DNA from 2 places in the Streptomyces sp. NBC_00820 genome. Region 2 is predicted to be linked to the other one. Evidence: riboswitches for the same ligand, from Rfam matches in the RefSeq annotation. Region 2 holds a riboswitch; the other holds the start of a gene.

Region 1 (11,017 bases), 1.1 Mb from region 2:
CTGCTCGATCTGCTCGGGCGCGAGGTACGACACCGTCCCGAGGACGGCTCCCGTGGTGCTGGTCACGGTGTCCACGGACCGCACCAGCCCGAAGTCGGCGACCTTGACCCGGCCGTCGTCCCCTATCAGCACGTTCTCGGGCTTCATGTCCCGGTGCACGAACCCGGCCCGGTGCGCGGCGCCGAGCGCGGCCAGCACGGGCTCGAGGATGTCCAGCGCGGCCCGCGGCCGCAGCGCGCCGCGCTCGCGCAGCACGTCCCGCAGGGTGCATCCGGCTACGTACTCCATCGCCAGGTACACGTACGACCGGTCGGTGCCCTGGTCGAAGACCTGCACCACGTTGGGGTGGGCGAGCCGGGCGACCGACTTGGCCTCCCGGATGAACCGCTCCACGAACGACCCGTCGGCGGCCAGCGCCGGGTGCATCACCTTGAGCGCGAGGACGCGGTCCAGGCGGGTGTCCAGGGCCCGGTAGACCGTGGCCATCCCGCCGACGGCGATCCGCGCCTCGACGCGATAGCGGCCGTCGAGCACTTGCCCGACGAGGGGGTCCTGAAGGGTCGTATCCACGCAGGCGAGTCTACGAGGGGCCGCAGACAGCCCCGCCCCCCTGCGGGCCCCCGGGACGTAATGCAGCAGACCTGTGACCGTGCCGGCACCGGTCCGGCAGCCGGAATTCCCAGCGTGTCCGGCCTAGAACGCGGGCCGCTCGGGGTCCAGGCGGGCGAGTCCCTCGGTGGGGGAGGAGGCCTCGGCGAAGTACCGGCGCGGGATGCGCCCCGCCAGCCCGGCCAGGCGGCCCGCCGCCACCGCGTGCCGCATCGCCGCGGCCATGAGCTCCGGCCGCTGCGCCCGCGTCACCGCCGAGGCGAGCATCACACCCGCGCACCCCAGCTCCATCGCCAGTGCCACGTCCGACGCCGTCCCCGCCCCCGCGTCCAGGATCACCGGCACGCGCGCGTGCTCCACGATCAGCTGGAAGTTGTGCGGGTTGCGGATGCCGAGCCCGGAGCCGATCGGCGAGCCCAGCGGCATCACCGCCGTGCAGCCCACGTCCTCCAGCTTCCGCGCGAGCACCGGGTCGTCGTTGGTGTACGGCAGCACCGTGAACCCGTCGTCGACCAGCGTCTCCGCCGCCTCCAGCAGCTCCACCGGGTCCGGCAGCAGCGTCCGCTCGTCGGCGACGACCTCCAGCTTGACCAGGTCGGTGCCGAGCGCCTCCCGGGCCAGCCGGGCGGTCAGCACGGCCTCTCCGGCGGTGAAACAGCCGGCCGTGTTCGGCAGCACGCGGATGCCCAGCCTCTCCAGCACCGACAGCACCGAGCCGTGCGCGGACGGGTTCACCCGCCGCATCGCCACGGTGGTCAGCGTGGTGCCGGAGGCGACCAGCGCCCGCTCCAGCACGTCCAGGCTCGGTGCGCCGCCCGTGCCCATGATCAGCCGGGAGCCGAGGGACACACCGCCGAGGACGAGGGGATCACCGGTCGAGGGGACGTCGGTCATGAGTCAGCCTCCCTGGACGGCGGTGAGGATCTCGACCCGGTCGCCCTCGGCGAGGGCCGTGATCGCCCACCGCGCGCGCGGGACGACGGTCTCGTTGACGGCCGCGGCCACTCCGGAGGGCGCCGCGGTGAGCGACCGCACGAGGACGTCCAGAGCGGTGCCCGGGACGATCTCCCGGCGCTCCCCGTTGACAGAGATGTTCACGCGCGCTGCTCCGTCCGTACGGCGTCCACTGCGTCCACTGCGTCCACTGCGTCCGCTGTGTCCACGGCGCTCACGGCGTCCACGGCGCTCACCGCGCCGAAGCGGCCGGGGGTGAAGGGGCGGCCTTCCTCCGGCAGCTCGCCGTGGACCAGCACATGCGCCATGACGTCCCCGGTGACCGGTGCGAGCAGCACGCCGTTGCGGTGGTGCCCGGTCGCCGTCAGCAGTCCGTCCAGACCGGACGGGCCGAGCAGCGGAGCGTTGTCGGGGGAGCCGGGGCGCAGCCCGGCCCGGGTCTCGGTCAGCGGCAGCTCGGTGATGCCCGGGACCAGCTCGTGGGCGTCGCGCAGCAGCTCGTACACCCCGCCCGCGGTCACCGTCGTGTCCCAGCCCAGCTCCTCGCTGGTCGCCCCGACGACCAGCTCGCCGTTCTCCCGGGGCACCAGGTAGACGTGACCACCGCGCACCACGGCCCGCACGGTACGGCTCAGGAAGGGGGCGTACCGGGGCGGCACGGACAGCCGCAGCACCTGCCCCTTCACCGGCCGCACGGGAGGCCGTACCGCCTCCGGAACGCCCGCCAGGCGCCCGCTGAGGCTTCCGCCCGCGAGGACCACCCGGTCCGCGCCCAGCGTGATGCCGTCCGCCGTGGTGACGCCGGTCGCCCGGTCCCCCACGACGTCGAGGCGCCCGGCCCACGACCGGTGGAACACCACCCCGGCCCGCTCGCACGCCGTCACCAGGGCCGACGCCAGCCGCCTCGGGTCGATCTGGTGGTCGCCGTCGGCCCGTACCCCGCCGCGCACCCCGGGCGCCAGCATCGGCTCCAGGCGCCGGCACTCCCGCCCGGACAGCCACTCCGACTCCAGGCCGCAGCGGCGCTGGAGCGCGTGCAGTTCGCGCAGGTGGGCACGGTCGTCGGCGTCCAGCGCGACCGCGAGGGTGCCGCAGCGGCGGTAGCCGAGGTCCTGGCCCGTCAGCTCGGTCAGTTCCGCCGCGAAGTCCGGGTAACGGCGGGCCGAGGCCAGGCCGAGGGCGAGCAGCGTCTCCTCGCCGTAGTGCAGTTCGGTGACCGCGGCCAGCATCCCCGCCGCGACCCGCGCGGCCCCGCCGCCGGGCTCCGGGTCCACCACGGCGGTGGCGAGCCCGCGCTGCGCGGCACGCCAGGCCGTGACCAGGCCGATGATCCCGCCCCCGATGACGAGGACGTCGCACGTACGTGACTGCATGGGCGTCCAGCCCCTCCCTTCGCCGGCATGACCCGGATCAGGTTCGTACGGTCGGAGGCCGTCCAGCCTCCCTCTCAGCCCGGTGCGTCCGGGCTCCCGCGAGTGCGTGTACGGCCGCAGCTTAGGGCCTCTCTTCCGGATCTTGCCGGGGTCGCGGGGTCTGGCACGCCCATCTGCGGCGTTGTCGTCGGTCGCCGACGCGCCGCGTCGGCTCCCTCCTCCGCCTTGCAGCTGCACGCACCAGACCCCGCTCGGGTAGGCCAGAAGGCACCGCAGACCGGAGCCGGCCTGATCCGGAAGAAAGACCCTAGCCCGCGCCGTCCGGCACCCGTAAGGGAAACCCTGACCAGGACCTTTCCGCCCGCGGGCCACGCCCGGAGACTGGCGGCGCGTCAGGTGACTATGTCGATCGGGTGGCTATGGTGATCGGGTGAGCGAGCAGACAGCGCAAGAGGGAACGTCCCAGGAGCGGCGCGTGGTCGTCGTCGGCGCGGGCATGGCCGGGGTGCAGACCGCGGTCGCCCTGCGGGAACAGGGCTTCAAGGGCACGGTGACCGTCGTCGGCGCCGAACCCCACCAGCCGTACGACCGGCCGCCGCTGTCCAAGGCGGTGCTGCTCGGCAGGTCCGAGGGTTCCGCCTTCGAGGTCGACTTCGAGTCCCTCGGCATCGACCTGCGGCTGGGCTGCGAGGCGCTGGGCGTGCGCCCCGCCGAGCACGAGCTGGACACCGAGGCCGGACCCGTCCCGTACGACGTCCTGGTCCTCGCCACCGGCGCCGAACCGCTCATGCTCCCCGGCGCCGAGGGCGTCCCCGGCGTGCACCTGCTGCGCACCCTGGACGACGCCGAGCGGCTGCGGCCCGTGCTCGCCCGGCAGCACGACATCGTGGTCGTCGGCGCCGGCTGGATCGGCGCCGAGTTCGCCACGGCGGCCCGCGAGGCGGGCTGCGCGGTGACGGTCGTCGAGGCCGCCGACCGGCCGCTGCCGGGCGCGCTGCCCGCCGAGGTCGCCGCCCCGATGGCCACCTGGTACGCCGACAGCGGAGCCGAGCTGCGCACCGCCGCGCGCGTGGAGCGCGTCGAACCCGGCGCGGTGGTGCTCACCGACGGCTCACGGCTGCCCGCGGACGCCGTCGTGGTCGGCATCGGCGCGCGCCCCGCCACCGGCTGGCTGGCCGGCTCCGGGATCGAGCTGGGCCCGGACGGCGCGATCGTGGCCGACGCGCACCTGCGCACCAGCGCCGAGGACGTGTACGCGGTCGGCGACTGCGCCTCGTTCCCCTCGGCCCGCTACGGCGCCCGGCTGCTGATCCACCACTGGGACAACGCCCTGCAGGGCCCGCGCACGGTCGCCGCGCACATCGTGGGCGACGAGACGCCGGTCTACGACCCGGTGCCGTACTTCTGGTCCGAGCAGTTCGGCCGGTTCGTGCAGTACGTGGGCCACCACGCCACGGCCGACCGGATGGTGTGGCGCGGCGATCCGGCGAGCCCGGCCTGGTCGGTGTGCTGGCTGCGCGAGGACCACCTGGTCGCCCTCCTGGCCGTGGGCCGCCCGCGTGATCTGGCCCAGGGACGGCGGCTGATCGAGGCGGCCCGCCGGATGGACCCGGAGGCCCTCGCCGACCCCTCCCGCCCCCTCAAGGAAGCCACGGCCACCTGATCGGCGCCCTCGCCGGCGGCGCACCCGAGGGGCGCGGGGAACCGGGCGAGCGGCCACGACGCAGCCACGGACGAAACGCGACACATCGCGGCCGGACCGGCGGAGCGCCTACGCTTGGTTCCGTGACCGAGATTGACGCAAAACTCGAAACTCTCGTCCCCGCCTGGCTCGCCCTCCCCGACATCGCCGAACAGCTCGGTGTCGAGGTGACGCGCGTGCGGCAGCTGGTCAAGGAGGGCCAGCTCATCGCCGTACGCCGAGGTGAGAACCGGGCGCTGTACGTCCCCGCCGCCTTCATCGACGGGGACAAGGTCGTCAAGGGCCTGGTAGGCACCCTGACGCTCCTGCGGGACGACGGCTTCACGGTAGAAGAGATGATCGAATGGCTCTTCACCCCCGACCCGACCCTGCCCGGCACGCCCGCGCAGGCCCTGACCGAGAATCGCGGTACGGAGGTGAAGCGCCGCGCCCAGGCGCTCGCCGTCTGAACCTGATCCGCACCACGGGTGGCGTACCGGGCCCGGCCCGTACGCCACCCGCTCGCACGCCCGGGGCCGCCGGCCCCGGGCGCCGACCACGGGGGACCCGCGCATGTCCGACACCGCCCGCACCGCGCTCGCCGACGCCCGGCTGTACCTCTGCACGGACGCCCGCAGGCGGCAGGGCGACCTCGCCGAGTTCCTGGACGCGGTCCTCGCCGGGGGTGTCGACATCGTGCAGCTGCGCGACAAGGGCATCGAGGCCGCCGAGGAACTCGAGTACCTCCAGGTCCTCGCCGACGCCTGCGCCCGGCACGGCAAGCTGCTCGCGGTCAACGACCGGGCGGACGTCGCCCACGCGGCCGGCTCCGCCGTGCTGCACCTCGGGCAGGGCGACCTCCCGGTGCCCGCGGCCCGCGCGATCCTCGGCGACGACGTCCTGATCGGCCGCTCCACGCACACCGCGTCCGAGGCGGCGGCCGCCGCCGTCCAGGAGGGCGTGGACTACTTCTGCACCGGCCCGTGCTGGCCCACCCCGACCAAGCCGGGCCGGCACGCCCCCGGCCTCGACCTGGTCCGCGCCACCGCGGCACTGGGCACCGACCGCCCCTGGTTCGCCATCGGCGGCATCGGCCCGCACAACCTCGACGAGGTGCTCGACGCGGGCGCCCGCCGGGTGGTCGTGGTCCGCGCACTCACCGAGGCCGACGACCCGGGAGCCGAGGCGGCCCGGTTCGCGAAGCGGCTGCGGCAGGCCTGAGCTGCGCCACACCGAGGGGCCGTCTGTCCAAGGGGTGGACAGGAAGCCGGTAATTCGGTCAATTCACCGATGCCCGGTTGGGAGACCGCCCGCCCGTGGCTAACCTGCGGGTATGGCTCTTGGAACCGCATCCACCAGGACCGATCGCGCGCGCACCGTGCGGGAGATCCTGGCGACCGGCAAGACGGCGTACTCGTTCGAGTTCTACGCGCCGAAGACCCCCAAGGGCGAGCGCAGCCTCTGGAACGCGCTCCGCCGGGTGGAGGCCGTGGCCCCGGACTTCGTGTCCGTCACCTACGGCGCCGGCGGTTCCACGCGTGCGACCACGGTCAAGGAGACCCAGCAGATCGTCGTCGACACGACGCTCACCCCGGTCGCCCATCTGACCGCCGTCGACCACTCCGTCGCCGAACTGCGCAACATCATCGGCCAGTACGCGGACGCCGGCATCCGCAACATGCTCGCCGTGCGCGGCGACCCGCCCGGCGATCCGATGGGCGAGTGGGTGGCGCACCCCCGGGGTCTGACCTACGCGGCCGAACTCGTTCGACTCATCAAGGAGTCGGGCGACTTCTGCGTCGGTGTCGCCGCCTTCCCGGAGATGCACCCGCGCTCCACCGACCGGGACACCGACGTCGCGCACTTCGTCGACAAGTGCCGCGCGGGCGCCGACTACGCCATCACGCAGATGTTCTTCCAGCCGGAGTCGTACCTGCGGCTGCGTGACCGGGTGGCTGCCGCGGGCTGCGAGACCCCGGTCATCCCCGAGGTCCTGCCTGTCACCAGTGTGAAGATGCTGGAAAGGTTGCCCCAACTCAGTAACGCGATGTTCCCGCAGGCCCTGAAAGAGCGGATCCTCGCAGCGAAGGACGATCCGGCGGCTGTACGCTCCATTGGCATCGACTTCGCCACGGAGTTCTGCGCACGTCTGCTGTCCGAGGGGGTGCCCGGACTGCACTTCATCACGCTCAACAACTCCACGGCGACCCTGGAAATCTACGAGAACCTGGGCCTGCACCACCCCCCGCAGGCCTAGACCGGCCGCACGGTCATACGACACACTGCGTAGCGGTCACTGGGAGAGGGGCGTACATGGGCTGGACGGTCCTCTACATCGCGTTCGGCATCGTCGCGCTGTGGTTGCTCGGCGAGGTGCTGCTTCAGTACAAGGCACGGCTGCGCTGGCGGCTGTTGGCGTTCGGCGGCTTCCTGGGCGTCGTGCTCGGTGTGCTGATCCCGTCCGTCGTCGTCATCGGTCTCGGAGCGATCGCCTTCGCGATCGGCCAGACCTACGTCACGCTGTCCTTCCGGCGCGGCTTCGCGTCCGGCTGGGCGGTCAAGCGGCCCGACGAGGGCGAGGACGGCGCCGTCAGCAAGCGCCGCCGCGGCAAGGCGGGCCGCCAGGATCCCGGCCTGGACGACGACGTCGACCCGGAGTACTCCGAGTACGCGGGGGACGCCGCCGACGCAGACCCCCGCGGCCGCGACGACCACGCCCACGGCGAGACCGACGGCGGCTACGGCCAGGGCCAAGAGGCCTACGAGCGCGACGAGTACGACCACGACGACGTGTTCACCCCGGTGCGCGGCCCCGAGCCGGTGGCCGCCGAGACCACCACCGTCTACGAGCCGCAGCCCATGCCCGAGGACACCGGCTCCTACGGCATCTACGGCGGCCCGGCCCACGCGGCCGCCACCCAGCCCCAGGGCGCCGACCAGGCCTACGCCTACGACTACTCCGGCTACGGCCAGCAGGGTTACGGCTACGACGCCGCAGGGCAGCAGGGCTACGCCAACTACTCCGACCCCTACGTCGGCGCCCAGTCCTACAACGGCGACGGCTCCTACGACCCCGCCTACGCCCAGCAGCAGTACGCCCAGCAGGGCTACGGCCAGGAGGCGTACGGCACCGGCGGCTACGGAGAGACACCGGCCGGCGGCGTCTGGGTACCGCAGCAGCGCACCGACGAGACCTACGGCGGCGAACTCCCGCAGGAGCAGCAGTACCCGTACCAGGGCCAGGCGCAGCAGCAGCCGGGCAACGGGTACGACGAGCAGTACCGCTACTGAGACCGGATCCCGCTACTGAGACCGGATCCCGCTACCGGGACCGGAGCCCGTGTCGGGACCGGTCCCGACAGCGGGATCCGTCACTGGGAGCCGCGGAAGTCCGGGCCCTCCACGATCAGTCCGGCCACCAGCGCACCCGACATGCCCGCGTGCGCCAGCCCGCCGCCGGGGTGGGACCAGCCGCCCACCCGGTACAGACCGGGCAGCCGCGTGGTGTTCGCCGGGTGCAGGAAGCGGCCCCGGCCGGCGGCGAGCGCGGGAGCGGGCACGGACCCGTGGCAGGCACCCGTCTCGTCCTCGGTGTGCGCGGGAGTGCGCACCTCGTGCCACAGCAGACGCTCGGCCAGCCGGGGTATCGCCGACCCGGCGGCCTTGAGCAGGAAGTCCGTGTAGCTCCGGACCGTGTCCTGCTGATCCCAGCCGGAATCCGTCGACAGCACGGCGGACACCACCACCGACTCGTGTGCGCCGTCCGGCCGGAGCGCGGGGTCGTCGGGGCGCAGCACGGTCACCGTCGGACACACGGGCAGGTCGCCGCCCGGGCAGACCAGCAGGTCCAGCTCGGTCTGGGTGTCCGGCGCGTGGACGACCGTGCGGTGCGCGGCTCCCGCCTCGCGCCCGCCGCGCAGGGCCATGAGCACGCTGAACCGGCCGGCCGGCGGTGCGACCGGATCGGGCCGTACGTCACCCTCCGCGTCCAGCGGACGATCCGTCAGCGCCCGCAGCCGCGCCGGATCCAGGTCCGCGACGACATGGTCCGCCTCCGTCACCGTGCCGTCGGCCAGCTCCACACCGGCGGCCCGGCCGTCCTTCTCCACGATCCCGGTGACCTCGGTGCCGAAGACGAACTCGACCCGGCGCCGCACACACCGCTCGTACACCGCGCGCGCCAGCTCCCGCAGGCCGCCGCGCACGTACCAGATGCCGAACGCGTGCTCCATGTACGGCAGCACGGCCGCGCTCGCCGGGGTGCTGCGGGGATCGAGGCCGTACGCGAGCGCGTGGCTGCCCAGCAGGTCCTCCAGGCGCTCGTCGCGCAGCTCCCAGGCACCGATCTCGGCGAGCGTGCGCGCCCGGCGCGTGCGCAGCAGCCGCTTGTGCGGGACGGCCGGATACGGCTCCTGCTCCGCCAGCACCCGCCAGTTCGGCCACAGGGGCTCCTCCAGCAGCGGCCGGCGGGTGCGGTCCCAGGCCTCGCGGGCCCGCACCAGGAAGTCGCCCCAGCGCTGCCCGGCCCCCGCGCCCAGCGCCTCGTCCAGGGCCGCCACGACACCCGCGCGCGAGGCGTTCGGCAGGGACACCTCGCTGCCGTCCGCGAAGACGTGCCGCGACGAGGGGTCGACCTGGACCAGCTCGACCACGTCCTCCAGCGGCTCCTTGCCCGTCTTGACGAACAGGTCGCGGTAGACGGCGGGCAGCGTCAGCAGCCCCGGGCCCGTGTCGAAGGCGAACCCGTCCCGCTCGAAACGGCGCACCGCGCCGCCGTACGTCTCCGTACGCTCGTACACCACCACCCGGTGGCCCGCGACGGCCAGCCGGGCAGCGGCCGCCATCGCGCCCATCCCGGCGCCGATCATCGCAATCCGTGCCATGCGGGTGACTTTATCGACCGGCACCGACAACGCGGCGCGCGGGCGGGCCGGCCGGAGGGGGTCAGGCGGGTGGTCCGGGCGGCCCCGGCGGCTCGTGTTGGCGGGGTTGTGGGTGCGGATCGTGCTGTCCGGACCGGCGCGAGGCCAGCCGGCGCTCCTCCCGCCGCTGCGCCCGGCGCCGCAGGAAGCGCCGTACGCGGGAGGCGAGGAACCACAGCACCGCCAGCCCGGAGACGAGCAGGACACCCGCGATGATCGCCGCCGCCTCCGGATGGAACATCGCCAGCGAGACGACGCCTCCCACCCCGAGATCCTCGGCGAAACTCAGCACGAAGTTGCTGAACGGCTCCGGCGAGGTGTTGACCGCCATGCGCGTGCCGGCCTTCACGGTGTGGCTGGCCAGCGCCGTCGAACCGCCGAGCAGACCGGCGGCCACGTCCGAGACCGAGCCGCTCTGCCCGGCGAGCAGCGCCCCGATCCAGGCGCCGGCGAGCGGCCTGACCACGGTGTGCACGGAGTCCCAGACCGAGTCGACGTACGGGATCTTGTCGGCGACCGCCTCGCACAGGAAGAGCACGCCGGCCGTGATCAGCACCTCGGGGCGTTGCAGTGTCTGCGGGATGTCGTCGCTCACCCCCGTCATGCCGAACAGGCCGAGCAGCAGCACCACCACGTAGGCGTTGACGCCGCTGGCCCAGCCGCTCGTGAAGACCAGGGGGAGTACATCCACGGACGCGATCGTAACCAGGCAGCGGTGCGTTGGGGTGGGCACGCGCGCGGAGAACTGAGTATCCGTACCTACCCGACAAGATGAGTATCCGCGCGGATGGGCCGCGGCCTGCGGAAACGGCAGAGTGGAGGCACGGCAAGGGGGCGCGCCCCGGCACCGCCGACACGGGGCGGCGGAACGGTGCGCACCCGCCGGCCGCTCCTTCCGCCGATCCGTCGGCGGAAGCGAGGCAGGGGGACCCGGGGCAGACCACCACGGGGGACCACGAGAGGGAACCGTACGGGGGAACACGGGGGAACACGGGGGAACACGGGGGAGTACGGGGAAACAGGGGAGGCGCCGGTCCGTGAGCGGACCGGCGCCTCCTATGTGCTGTCCGGTGGGCGGGCGGGCCGCCTGCCGGACGCGGTGCCCGGCGGCGGCCGTACGGCTCAGCCGTTGCCGCTCACGCGGCCCTGGAGCAGCCGGGACAGCGCCGCGTGCACGTCGTCCAGGGAGCGCTCCGGCTGGAACGCCTTCCAGTCCAGCGCGGCCACCAGGACCATGCCGACCAGAGCCGCCGCCGTCAGCTGGATGTCGATCTCCGCGCTGAACTCGCCGGCCGCCACTCCTTCGCGCAGCACGCCCTCGACGACGGCGACGGCCTCCTGGCGGACCACCATCAAGGTGGACTGCCAGGCGCGGTTGGTGCGCCACAGCTCCGCGACGTACAGCTGGGTGAAGGCCGGGTAGCGGTCGATGAAGACCAGGCCCGCGCGGACCATCGCGTCCAGGGCGTCCACCCTGC
Region 2 (11,017 bases):
CCAGACTCAGCGCGTTGAGGAAGATGCCCTCCCGGTTGTCGGCGACGAACCGTCCGACGTCCACCCGCACCGCCTCGCCCTCGCGTACGGCGTCGGCGAGCCCGTTCTCGTCCTCCACCTGCAAGTCGTAGGCGAAGTGGTTGAGCGTGCCCCCGGGCAGTACCGCCAGGGGCAGGCCGTAGCGCAGGGCCACCGCGGCCGCCGAGTTCACCGTCCCGTCGCCACCGCACACCCCGAGCGCTCGCGCCCGCGTGGCTGCCTTCTCCAACTCGGCCTGCACTTCCTCGGGTTCGCACTCCACGATCTCCGCCTTCGGTAGCGCCTCCCGCAGGACCCGCACCCGGTCGGAGGTGCCCGAGGCGCGGTTGGCGACCATCACCAGACCGTCGCCCTCGGGCAGAGCCGGTGCCTGCGCCAGCGGTCGCGCCGGCGGCACCACCTGGGCACGCGTCGGCACCAGACGTCGTACGGCGAAAGCGACGCCCGCGCCCAGCGCGGCCCCCGCGAGCACGTCGCTCGGGAAGTGCACCCCCGTGTAGACACGGGACGCGGCCACGGAGAACGCCACGGGCGCCACCGCCGCCCCCCACCCCGGCGACTCGAGGGCGACACCCGTCGCGAAGGCCGCCGCCGACGCGGCGTGCCCCGAGGGGAAGGACGTGGTGATCGGCTGCCGCTTCAGCTGCCGGGCGAGCGGCACCGCCTCCAGTACCGGCCGGGCGCGCCGCACCGACCACTTGCCGAGGGTGTTGATGGTCAGCGAGGCCAGGCTCAGCGAGGCCACCCCGCGGACGGCGGCCCGCCGAGCCCGCGGAGTACGGCTCGCGGCGATCGCGGCAGCCGCAGCGAACCACAGCACTCCGTGGTTCGCGCTCCGGCTCAGCCTCGGCAGCACCGCCTCGGCACCCGGCCAGTGCCGCTCGGCGGCGACTTCGAACATCCGTGAGTCGAGGGAGAGCAGCCGGCGCAGGGCGCCGCGGCCGGCGCCGGGGGCAGCAGTGAGATCGACGTCTGGGCTCATGTGATCCGGTTACCCTGTCGCCGCCGTTTCTTGTGCTCTTCCTAGGCCGATGGCCTGACCGACTGCTGAACCGGTGGCCTGACGCCACCTGGACCGGTGGCCTGACGGACTCCTGCTGAGCCCCTTCCTAAGTCCCGGCTCAAGGTGTGGCACCGCCGGACCCTGCCCGTGGCATGCCAAAAGTGGCAGGGTGCGATGCGCGGGCGTGGAATAGGAAGGTGGGGGCGCAGACGTGGAGGCGCCGTGGGTGTGAAGCCGCTGACCGAGATCCTCTCCGGGCCCTTCGACGAGCGCTACGCCGTACCCGCCATCAACGTGTTCAACGACCTGACGATGGAGGCCGTGCTGGCGGCTGCGGTGGAGAACGAGTCACCGCTGATCGTGCAGACGTCGGTGAAGACGGTGAAGTCCATCGGCAGCGACGTTCTCTACGCCATGTGGACCGCCATGACCGCCGGCATCGAGGTCCCGGTGACCCTGCACCTGGACCACTGTCCGGATCGCGAGGTCATCACCGAGTGCCTGCGGCGGGGATGGAACTCCGTGCTCTTCGACGCCTCCGAGCTGCCGGTCGAGGAGAACATGCGGCAGACGGTCGAGGTCGTCGCGGAGGCCCGTGGGTACGGGGCGGCGGTCGAGGGCGAGATCGAATCGATCACCGGCGTGGAGGACGGCATCGGCAGCGACGCCGCCGCCCCGCAGCAGGACCTCGCGGTCGCCCTGGACTTCCTGCGGACCACGGGGGTCGACGTCTTCGCACCGGCGATCGGCAACGCCCACGGATCGTACAGACAGGCGCCGGTGCTCGACGCCCAGCGCGTGTCCGACATCGTGGCCGCGCATCCGGTGCCCATCGCGCTGCACGGCGGCAGCGGACTGTCCGACGAGCAGTTCCGCGACCTGATCTCCCGGGGGTGCGCGAAGGTCAACATCTCGACCGCCCTCAAGGAGACGTACATGAAGTCGAACCTGGCCTTCCTCGAAACGGCGGCGGAGCGGCAGAAGTGGGACCCGCCGTCGCTCTTCCGGGCCGTACGCCAGGACGTCGTCGACCTGGCCGGTTCCCTGATGCGGCTCTTCGGCAGCGCCGGGCGGGCGGGCTGAGACCATGCCCGCGCTCGTCTTCGACTGCGACGGCGTCCTCGCCGACACCGAACGCGACGGACACCTGCCCGCGTTCAACGAGACGTTCGCGGAATTCGGCCTCCCCGTACGGTGGACCGACGCGGAGTACGCGGAGAAGCTGAAGGTCGGCGGCGGCAAGGAGCGGATGCGGACACTGCTGACCCCGGACTTCGTCGCTGCCGCCGGTCTCCCCGCCGACCCTGCCGCGCTGGAGGAGCAACTTGCCGGCTGGCACCGGCGCAAGACCGAGATCTACACCGGGATCATCCGCGGCGGGCGCATACCGCCCAGGCCCGGCGTGCGACGGGTCGCGGCGCAGGCGTACGAGGCCGGGTGGACGCTCGCGGTAGCCTCCACCTCCGCGGAGGCGTCCGTCCGCGCCGTGCTCGAACTGGCCATGGGCCCGGAACTGGCCGCTCACTTCGGCGTGTTCGCCGGGGACGTGGTCCGACGGAAGAAGCCCGCTCCCGACATATACGCCCTCGCCGTGGACCGGCTGGGTGTCGATCCGTCGGACGCCGTCGCGATCGAGGACAGCCGCAACGGAATGCTGGCCGCGCTCGGCGCCGGGCTGACCTGTGCCGTCACGACCAGCGCCTACACCGAGGAGGAGGACTTCACCGGGGCCTCCCTGGTGGTCACCTCGCTCGGCGACCCGCCGCCGCGGGAGACCGTCAGCCGGGTGCTGAGCGATCCGGCCGGCGTCCACCCGGGGCCGTGGGTGGTGCTCGCGGACCTGGCCGCGCTGCTCGACGCCGGCGCCCGCGCGGGGGCCACTGCCGGCGGCCGCTCGGGAACCACCGGCGACGGCCGCTCGGTGACCACTCCGTCGGGAGTGTCCGCGGCCGGTTCATCCGACTCCGCTCCGCCCGGTGCCGATCCGCGTTCCCGCTGAAGCCGCCGCAGTCAGGAGAGTCATGTCATCGCCATCGACCCCCGCCGACGACCTCGCCTTCGTCGTCCGGACCATGGCCCGGACGGCGGTCGACAACGAGAAGGCCTTCAGCGACCTCGACGCCGTCGCGGGCGACGGGGACTTCGGGTTCTCGCTCGCCCGCGGCTTCGAGATCGTGCTCGCCGACTGGGACACCCTCGCGACGGGCACGCCGGCCGACCTCCTCAAGAACGTCGCTCTGGTGATCTCCAAGCGGGTGGGCGGCACGTCGGGGCCGCTGTGGGGCACGGCGTTCCTGCGGGCGTCCGGGGCCGTGAAGGACCGGCCGGAACCGGACGCCCGGGACGCGGTGGCCATGCTGCGGGCCGCGGCCGAGGGAATAGGGACGCGGGGAAAGTCCGGCCTGGGAGACAAGACGCTGCTGGACGCGCTGATACCGATGACCGACGCCCTGGAGCAGCGGCTGGCCGACGGCGAACAGGGGGACAGCGCGGCGGAACTGGCCCGGCTGGCCGCCACTTCGGCCCGTGCCGCGGCCGACGCGACGACATCCATGCAGGCCCGGCGCGGGCGCCAGAGCTACACCGGCGAGCGCAGCATCGGCTCGCCGGACCCGGGCGCGGTGGCGGTCGCCGTCATGGCGGAGCGGGTCGCGGCGGACTGGGACGCCCGCGACTGACGGCTGACGCCGGGCCTGGTTCCCGGGCCGCCTCCGGCACCCGGACCGGTACCACGAAGGAGCGACGGGATGAAGAAGTTCGTCAACGACCCGCGGGACTACGTGGCGCAGATGCTGGAGGGGCTCGCCCTGGCCAACCCCGACACGCTGAGGTACGTCCCCGAGTACAACCTGATCATGCGTGCCGACGCCCCGCGGGAGGACAAGGTCTCCATCGTCCAGGGGTCCGGGTCCGGTCACGAGCCGGCGCATGTGATGACCGTCGGCAAGGGGATGCTCGACGCCGCCTGCCCCGGCGACGTGTTCTCCGCCCCGCCGGCCGAGTCGGTCTACGAGACGGTCAGACTGGTCGCCTCCCCGAAGGGTGTCCTGCTGCTGGTCAACAACTACACCGGCGACCGGATGGCCTTCGAGATGGCCGAGGAGCTGTCCCAGGCCGACGGGGTGAGCGTGCGGACGCTGTTCATCGACGACGACGTGGCCGTACAGGACTCGACGTACACCGTCGGCAGACGCGGGGTCGCCGGCAACTTCTTCGTGATGAAGGCCGTCGGCGCGGCCGCCGAGCGGGGCGCGGACCTCGACGAGGTGTACCGGATCGGGGAGAAGGTCAACTCCGTCACCCGGACGATGGGCATGGCGCTCACCGCCTGCACCCCGCCCGCGAAGGGTTCGCCGCTCTTCGAACTTCCCGACGACGCGGTCGAGATGGGCGTCGGCATCCACGGGGAGCCGGGCCGCAGACGGGAGGAGCTGCGGTCGGCGGACGAGATGGTGGGCGAACTCGTCGAGGCGGTGGTGGACGACCTGCCGTTCTCGGCCGGTGACCGTGTCGCGCTGATGGTCAACGGCCTCGGCGGCACACCCATCGGTGAGCTCTACCTCGTGTACGGGCGGGTCCACAGGCAACTGGCCGAGCGAGGCATCGAGATCTGGCGCAGCTACGTGGGGGAGTACTGCACCTCGCTCGACATGGCCGGTGCCTCCGTCACGCTGGTCCGGCTGGACGACGAGATCACCGAACTGCTCGCCGACCCGGCGGAGATCCCGATCCGCGTGTTCTGACCGGCGTGACGAACTCCCCTACAGCGGCAGGACGGTGAGCACCGTCGCGTAGTCGAGGCTGGTGACCCCGGTCTCGGTGGCGCAGTCGGTGAAGGCCAGGTTGGCCGCGGTGAACGTCTCCACCACCTTCTCGCCGAGGAACTCGCCGGAGGTGACCGTGCCGGTCTCGGTCAGCACGGTGTTGGAGCCGACGTGCGCGGCGGTCGCGGTGAAGGAGAAGGACGTGGACCGCCCGTCGTTCCACTCGATCGTCTCCGTGCCCGTCTCGGTCAGGACGGCGTTGCAGCTCAGGTTCAGCAGCGCGGTCACGTTCCGTACGCCGGCCGAGGCGCTGGAGCCGAGCGCCAGGCAACTGCCGGTCGGGCTGTGCTCGTCGATGACGTTCAGCCGGCCGGCCACGGTCACCGTCGTGGGGCGCACGGTGTTGGTCAGGCCGGGGCTGTAGGTCGTATGGCTCCAGCCGGTGCAGGAGATGGTGCCGGCCGCGGCGTGCGCGGGGGTGGAGACGAGGGCGACGTTTCCCAGAGCGAGCGCGAGCAGGCCGACCAGAGTGGTGAGCCGCTTCTTTCCGGTCATGGCGACACCTTTCCAGCGAACGGAGGCGTACGGCGACGGACGCGGACCCGCGACAACTCTCAGGAGCGCAGCCGGACTTCGGCCCGGCGGCGCTCCTGGGAAAGATCCGGGTCCACCGTAACGTCCGGGCTCACCCGGATCCTCGCTAATGCGCTGTATCGGCCAAAAGGTGCCGTCGGGCCGGGCGTTGCCGGCCATGGCGGCCTCGGCAGGTACGGCGAGTACAGCCGGTACGGCGGCCCCGCGGACTACGGCTGCACGCTGATCTCCCCGATGCCCGAACCGAGGACGGAACAGTGGGCGGTGGACTGGTTGACGCCGCCGGGCGGGACCGTGACATGGTCGCCGTCGACGTCGGGTGACCAGCCGCACACGAGGTGCACCCAGAAGGTCTGGGTCTGGGACCCCCGGTTCTCGCACAGGGCGAAGCCGGTGTATTCGTCGTTGTTGTGCTTCCCGGTGGTGCAGGACAGGCCGGGCGGGGTGGCGGCCGCGGCCCGCGACGGGGCGGCCAGCGCCTGGGTGCCCGGGAGGCCCGGACCGAGGAGGAGGACGGCCGTCACGGTGACGGCCCGGGAGAGGTGGCTCCTGTGGTTCACCTTCGACTCCATGTGTGTTGTCTCGTCGAGTCGTGTCCGCGGCGGCTACTCGCCCCGCATACGCGTCCTACCTGCGCCGATCCCCGGCAAAACAGGACCGAAAGTGACTCTGCGTGACAGGCGTGCCGATCCGGTTCTCCCGTGAGGAGGCGTGTCGTACCGCCGATGCCCCGGCCGGCTGTGAGAAAGAGTCGGTGAGACCCAGGGAGGCTGTCGTGGCGCGTGATCGGATCGGACTGGCCGGGGTGCTGGCGAGGGCGGAGGCGGTCGCCCCGATGAGGTCCCTCGACGTCGTCGCGCGTGGTCTGCGTGACCGGTTCGGCGCGTGGTACGTGTCGTTCCTGCTCCTCGACGTGGCCGGCCGCCGGGTGGTGCGGATCAGCGAGGAGGCCACCCCGGACCAGGACAGGCGCGCCGGCGAGACCCCGCTGGCCGGCAGCGCCTACGACGAGGTCCTGCGCACCCAGAGACCGCTGCGGGTGCCGGACGGCGAGCGGGCGGAGCGGGTGCTCGTACCCGTCAGCCACCGGGGCGACACCATCGGCGTGCTCGAACTCTTCCTCCCGCACGCGCCGCAGGACGTGCTGGAGCAGATCGAGGAGACCGCGCACGCGCTGGCGTACGTCATCGTGACCGACCGCCGCTTCACCGACGTCTACCAGTGGAGCCGGCGCACCGCCCCGCTGACCCTGGCCGCCGAGATCCAGCACCAGCTCCTGCCGTCGGCGGCGTCCCACGAGGCGGCCGAGTTCGCGCTCGCCGCGGCCCTGGTGCCGGCCGAGAGCGTCGCCGGTGACACCTACGACTACTCCCTCGACCCCGGCACCCTGCATCTGTCCGTCACGGACGCCATGGGCCACGACGTCGCCGCGTCCCTCATGGCCACCCTCCTGGTCAACGCCTCACGCGGCGCCCGCCGCGAAGGGACCGACCTGGCCGAACAGGCCCGCCGCACCCACCAGGCCCTCCTCGACCACGGACACGGCACCCACGCCACCGGCCAGCTGCTGCGCATCGCCCTCGACGGCCGGGGCGCACAGGTCGTCAACGCGGGCCATCCCTGGCCGCTGCGCCTGCGCGACGGCACGGTCGGCGAGGTGGGCCTGAACGTCGACCTGCCCTTCGGCGTCCCGGCGCCCGGCCCCTACCGGGTGCAGAACCTCGACCTGCGGCCCGGCGACCGCCTCGTACTGCACACCGACGGGATGCGGGAACGCCGGGCGGCGGCCGTCGACCTGCCCGGCCTGATCCATGACACCGCCACCGACCACCCCCGCGAGGTCGTGCGCACCCTGACCGCAGCGGTCACCGAAGCCTGCGAAGGGCGCCTGGCCGACGACGCCACCGTGCTGTGCCTGGACTGGTACGGCCCCGGCAACGCCCCGTAGGGGAGCCGAGGCTCAGGCCCGCACTCCCGAGGCCCACGCGTCCGCGTAGGACCGTGCGGCGGCGCGCGGGTCGGCGGCGGCGCAGATGCCGGAGACGATCGCGCCCCCCGCCGCACCGGACGCGCGCAATGACGGCATGTCGGCCACGAGGACCCCGCCGATCGCGACGGCGGGCAGAGGCGTGGCGCGCACCAGCGCGGCGAACCCCTCGTGCCCCAGGGCGGGCGGCGCGTCGGTCTTGGTGCGCGTCGCGTGCAGGGCCCCGATGCCCACGTAGTCCACCCGGGCCGGGTCCTCGGCGGCGGCCCGCAGCTCGGCCGGGGTCGCGGCGCTCAGACCGAGCACGGCGTCCGCTCCGATCAGCGCGCGGACGGCACCGGGCGGCAGGTCGGACTGCCCGACATGGACGCCGGTGACGCGGGCGCCTGCCGCGCGGGCGGCGAGGAAGACGTCCACCCGGTCGTTGACGAACAGCGCGACCCGCTCCGGAAGCACCACGGAGATCCGCAGCACCGTGTCGAGGAAGGCGCGGGCGGAGGTGTCCTTCTCGCGCACCTGGACGGCGGTGGCGCCACCGGCCACGGCCTCGGCGACCGTCGCCACCGCATCCCGGCCCCGGGCGGCGCACTGCGCGGTGTCGGTGACCAGGTAGACGGAGTAGTCCGGCCGGCCCGGACCGGCGGGGGTCACGCCCACGAGACCGCGGCCCGGGCGGTGAGCGCGGCCTCGTCGAGACCGGCGAGCGCGTCGAGGAAGGCGACGGCGAAGCTGCCGGGCCCCGTGGCGCGCGCCGCGGCCACTTCGGCGGCGACGGTGTAGACGGTGACGGCCGCGGCGGTGGCGGCGAGCCGGTCGCCGTCCGCGGGAACGAGCGACGCGAAGGCGGCCATGACCGCCCCCAGGGCGCACCCGCCGCCGGTCACCCGCGTCAGCAGGGCGTCGCCGTTGGCGACCCGCACGGTCCGGCGCCCGTCGGTGAGCAGGTCGACGGGGCCCGAGACGGCGACGACGCCGCCGGTGGACCGGGCCAGGGAGGCCGCGGCGGACGCGGCGGCCTCGACGTCGTCGGTCGTGTCCACGCCGCGCCCGCCGGAGCCGTTCCCGGCCACCGCGATGATCTCCGAGGCGTTGCCGCGCACCACGGTCGGGGCGAACGCGAGCAGGTCCCGGGCGAGCGCGGTGCGCACCGGCAGCGATCCGACGGCCACCGGGTCGAGGACCCAGGGCGTGCCGGAGCCGGCCGCGGCCCCGGCCGCCTCCGTCATCGCCGCCCGCTGCTCGGCGTGCGGGGTGCCGAGGTTCACCAGCACCCCGGAGGCCACCTTCGCGAACGGTCCCGCCTCCTGGGGGATGTCCACCATCGCCGGGGTCGCGCCGAGCGCGAGCAGCACGTTGGCGGTGAAATTGGTGACCACGTTGTTGGTGAGGCACTGCACCAGCGGGCCGGTCTCCCGCAGTCGCGTGAGCGCCTCGGCACAGAGGGCGGACAGATCGTCGGCAGGGCGCGTCATGCGCGACATCCCTTCGCTGGTACGAGCCAGATCAGGTTCGACGGGTGTGATCTCAGCCCCCGGCGGGGGCACCCCGTGTCTCGTCGAACATGCTAACGCCCTGGTGGGACGGTGGTGGACGCGGACCTCCGGGCCGTGGCCGCGGCGACCCGGTGGCGGCGGCCGCCTTCCGTACGACGACAATGCCGTGTGCCGTGCGATGGCACTGTGGAACCTGCGGGCACCTGTCCCGCCGGTCCTGTCCCCGATCCCAGGAAGCGTTCATGACCATCGACCACGCCGTGTTCGACGGGCGCATGCCCACGGGCTCCCGCGACCTTTCCGTCGAACGGCACGGCATCGGCCCGGTGCCCGAGGACAACCGGTACGGCCGGCCCGCGCGGCTGTTCACCGTCTGGTTCGCACCGAACCTGACCATGACCGGGGTGTTCTCCGGCACCATCGGGATCGCGCTGGGCCTCGGCTTCTGGCCGGCCTTCACCGCCATGGCGCTGGGCACCGTGCTCGGCGCGCTGCCGGCCGCCTACCTGGGCACGTGGGGCAGTCTCACCGGAGCCGGCCAACTCCCGCTGTCACGGCTCGCGTTCGGCCGGGCGGTCGCGCTCCCCGGGGTGCTGCAGTGGCTGTCGTCCATCGCCTGGGACGCGCTGATCGGGCTGTTCGGCGGGGACGCGCTCGCCCGGCTGCTGGGCTGGCCGTTCTGGGCGGGCGTGCTCGGGGTGCTGGTGCTGCAGGGCGTGGTCGGCATCTTCGGGTACGAGGTCATCCACCGGCTCCAGAGCGTGATGACGTTCGTGCTGGGGGCCGCGTTCGCCGCCCTTGGCGTAGCCCTCCTGCGCGGGGTGCCGCTGCCCGTCTCCGGCACTGTCCACGGCCCGGACCAGGTCGGGGCGTTCCTGCTGACCAGCACCGTCGCGCTGAGCCTGTCGCTGTCGTGGGCGCCGTACGCCTCCGACTTCAGCCGCTACCTGCCCACCGGCTCCTCCCGGCCGCGGATGTTCTGGTACACGCTGCTCGGCCTCACCGCCGCCTACGTGGGGGTGGAGACGCTGGGCCTGTGGGCCGGGCGGCTGCTGACCGACCAGACCGCGGCGGGCGTGCAGCGACTGCTGGGCGGCGGGGCGGCCGGCGCGTTCGGCCTGCTGGCCGTCGTGGTCTCCTCGGTGTGCAGCAACGCGATGAACGACTACAGCGGTTCGCTCGCCCTGCAGACCGCCGGGGTGCGCCTGCCCCGGCCGCTCGCCGCGGCCGTCGCGGCCGTGCTCGGCTTCGCGCTCGTGCTGTGGATGCACGCCGCCGACACCACGGCCCGCTTCCAGAACGTGCTTCTGTTCGTGGGGTACTGGATCCCCGGCTTCGTCGGCGTCGTCCTGGTCGACTGGCTCGCCCGGGCCCGCTCACGCGGCGGCCGCCCGCTGGACCTGCGGGCCGAACTGGACCGTCCGCGGCCGTGGTGGCCGGCCGTGCTCGCCTTCGCGGCCGCGTTCGCCGCGGCGGTGCCGTTCATGAACACCACGCTGTACGTCGGGCCGGTCGCCACCGCTCTGCACGGCGGCGACCTGGCCTACTACGCCGCGTTCGTGGCCTCGGTCGCCGTGTACGCCCCGCTGCGCCTGCGCCGAAGCGGCGCTCCGGCAGCGGCCTGACAACGCGTTCTCACCTTCGAGGGGCGCGACCGTACGACGGCACGCCGACCGAAGGCCGGCCGGGCGCCCCGGCAGCGAGCCGGGGCGCCCTCGTCGCGTCCGGACGGGAGCCTGACGACAGGACCTAGTCCGACCCGATGACGAACAGCCACAGCCCGTCGCGCTTGAAGACGGTGAAGGCCTGCTGCTGTCCGGTGCGGCGGAAGTGGATCGTGCCGCCGCGCACGTCGTACGGGTCCTCGGGAGTCAGGTCGACGGAGACCGGTCCCGCCGCCCCCTTGCCGTAGGTGTCGATGACCCGGTGGGCGGCCGCGTCCTCGGCACGGCGGGCGAACCAGCGGCGGTGCCAGGACAGGTCCGTCAGCCGGTCCGCCTCACCGTCGCGCAGACCCCGCACATAGAGCCGGAGATACAGCTTGAGCGCGCCGGGGGCGCCGCGGTCGCCCGTGTACGTCACGGCGGGCAGCCCGGACCGGCTCGCCCCGCGGTAGTCCCACTGGTCGCGAGGCGCG

What was found. A riboswitch is a leader RNA that binds a small molecule or an ion and turns the genes downstream of it on or off. The one in region 2 is predicted to bind thiamine pyrophosphate.
Region 1: it holds a riboswitch for thiamine pyrophosphate, as region 2 does, so the genes downstream of both, thiO (glycine oxidase ThiO) here and thiM (hydroxyethylthiazole kinase) in region 2, are expected to answer to the same signal.

What each region holds. Positions count from the first base shown of each region.
Region 1 is NZ_CP108882.1:2,301,081-2,312,097, reverse strand. Features, by position in the region: gene pknB (Stk1 family PASTA domain-containing Ser/Thr kinase) at 1-570, opposite strand, end outside; gene OIB37_RS10515 (thiazole synthase) at 694-1,503, opposite strand; gene thiS (sulfur carrier protein ThiS) at 1,507-1,707, opposite strand; gene thiO (glycine oxidase ThiO) at 1,704-2,936, opposite strand; TPP riboswitch at 2,934-3,046, opposite strand; gene OIB37_RS10500 (NAD(P)/FAD-dependent oxidoreductase) at 3,367-4,599, shown strand; gene OIB37_RS10495 (Rv2175c family DNA-binding protein) at 4,722-5,087, shown strand; gene thiE (thiamine phosphate synthase) at 5,191-5,838, shown strand; gene metF (methylenetetrahydrofolate reductase [NAD(P)H]) at 5,951-6,874, shown strand; gene OIB37_RS10480 (SCO2102 family sporulation regulator) at 6,931-7,908, shown strand; gene OIB37_RS10475 (phytoene desaturase family protein) at 7,989-9,500, opposite strand; gene OIB37_RS10470 (DUF4126 domain-containing protein) at 9,562-10,230, opposite strand; gene OIB37_RS10465 (TetR/AcrR family transcriptional regulator) at 10,662-11,017, opposite strand, start outside.
Region 2 is NZ_CP108882.1:1,232,943-1,243,959, reverse strand. Features, by position in the region: gene OIB37_RS05715 (bifunctional phosphatase PAP2/diacylglycerol kinase family protein) at 1-1,021, opposite strand, end outside; gene OIB37_RS05710 (class II fructose-bisphosphate aldolase) at 1,265-2,125, shown strand; gene OIB37_RS05705 (HAD-IA family hydrolase) at 2,130-3,041, shown strand; gene dhaL (dihydroxyacetone kinase subunit DhaL) at 3,064-3,720, shown strand; gene dhaK (dihydroxyacetone kinase subunit DhaK) at 3,790-4,785, shown strand; gene OIB37_RS05690 (hypothetical protein) at 4,804-5,361, opposite strand; gene OIB37_RS05685 (hypothetical protein) at 5,610-5,924, opposite strand; gene OIB37_RS05680 (SpoIIE family protein phosphatase) at 6,176-7,348, shown strand; gene thiE (thiamine phosphate synthase) at 7,361-8,038, opposite strand; gene thiM (hydroxyethylthiazole kinase) at 8,035-8,859, opposite strand; TPP riboswitch at 8,851-8,945, opposite strand; gene OIB37_RS05665 (purine-cytosine permease family protein) at 9,123-10,505, shown strand; gene OIB37_RS05660 (hypothetical protein) at 10,630-11,017, opposite strand, start outside.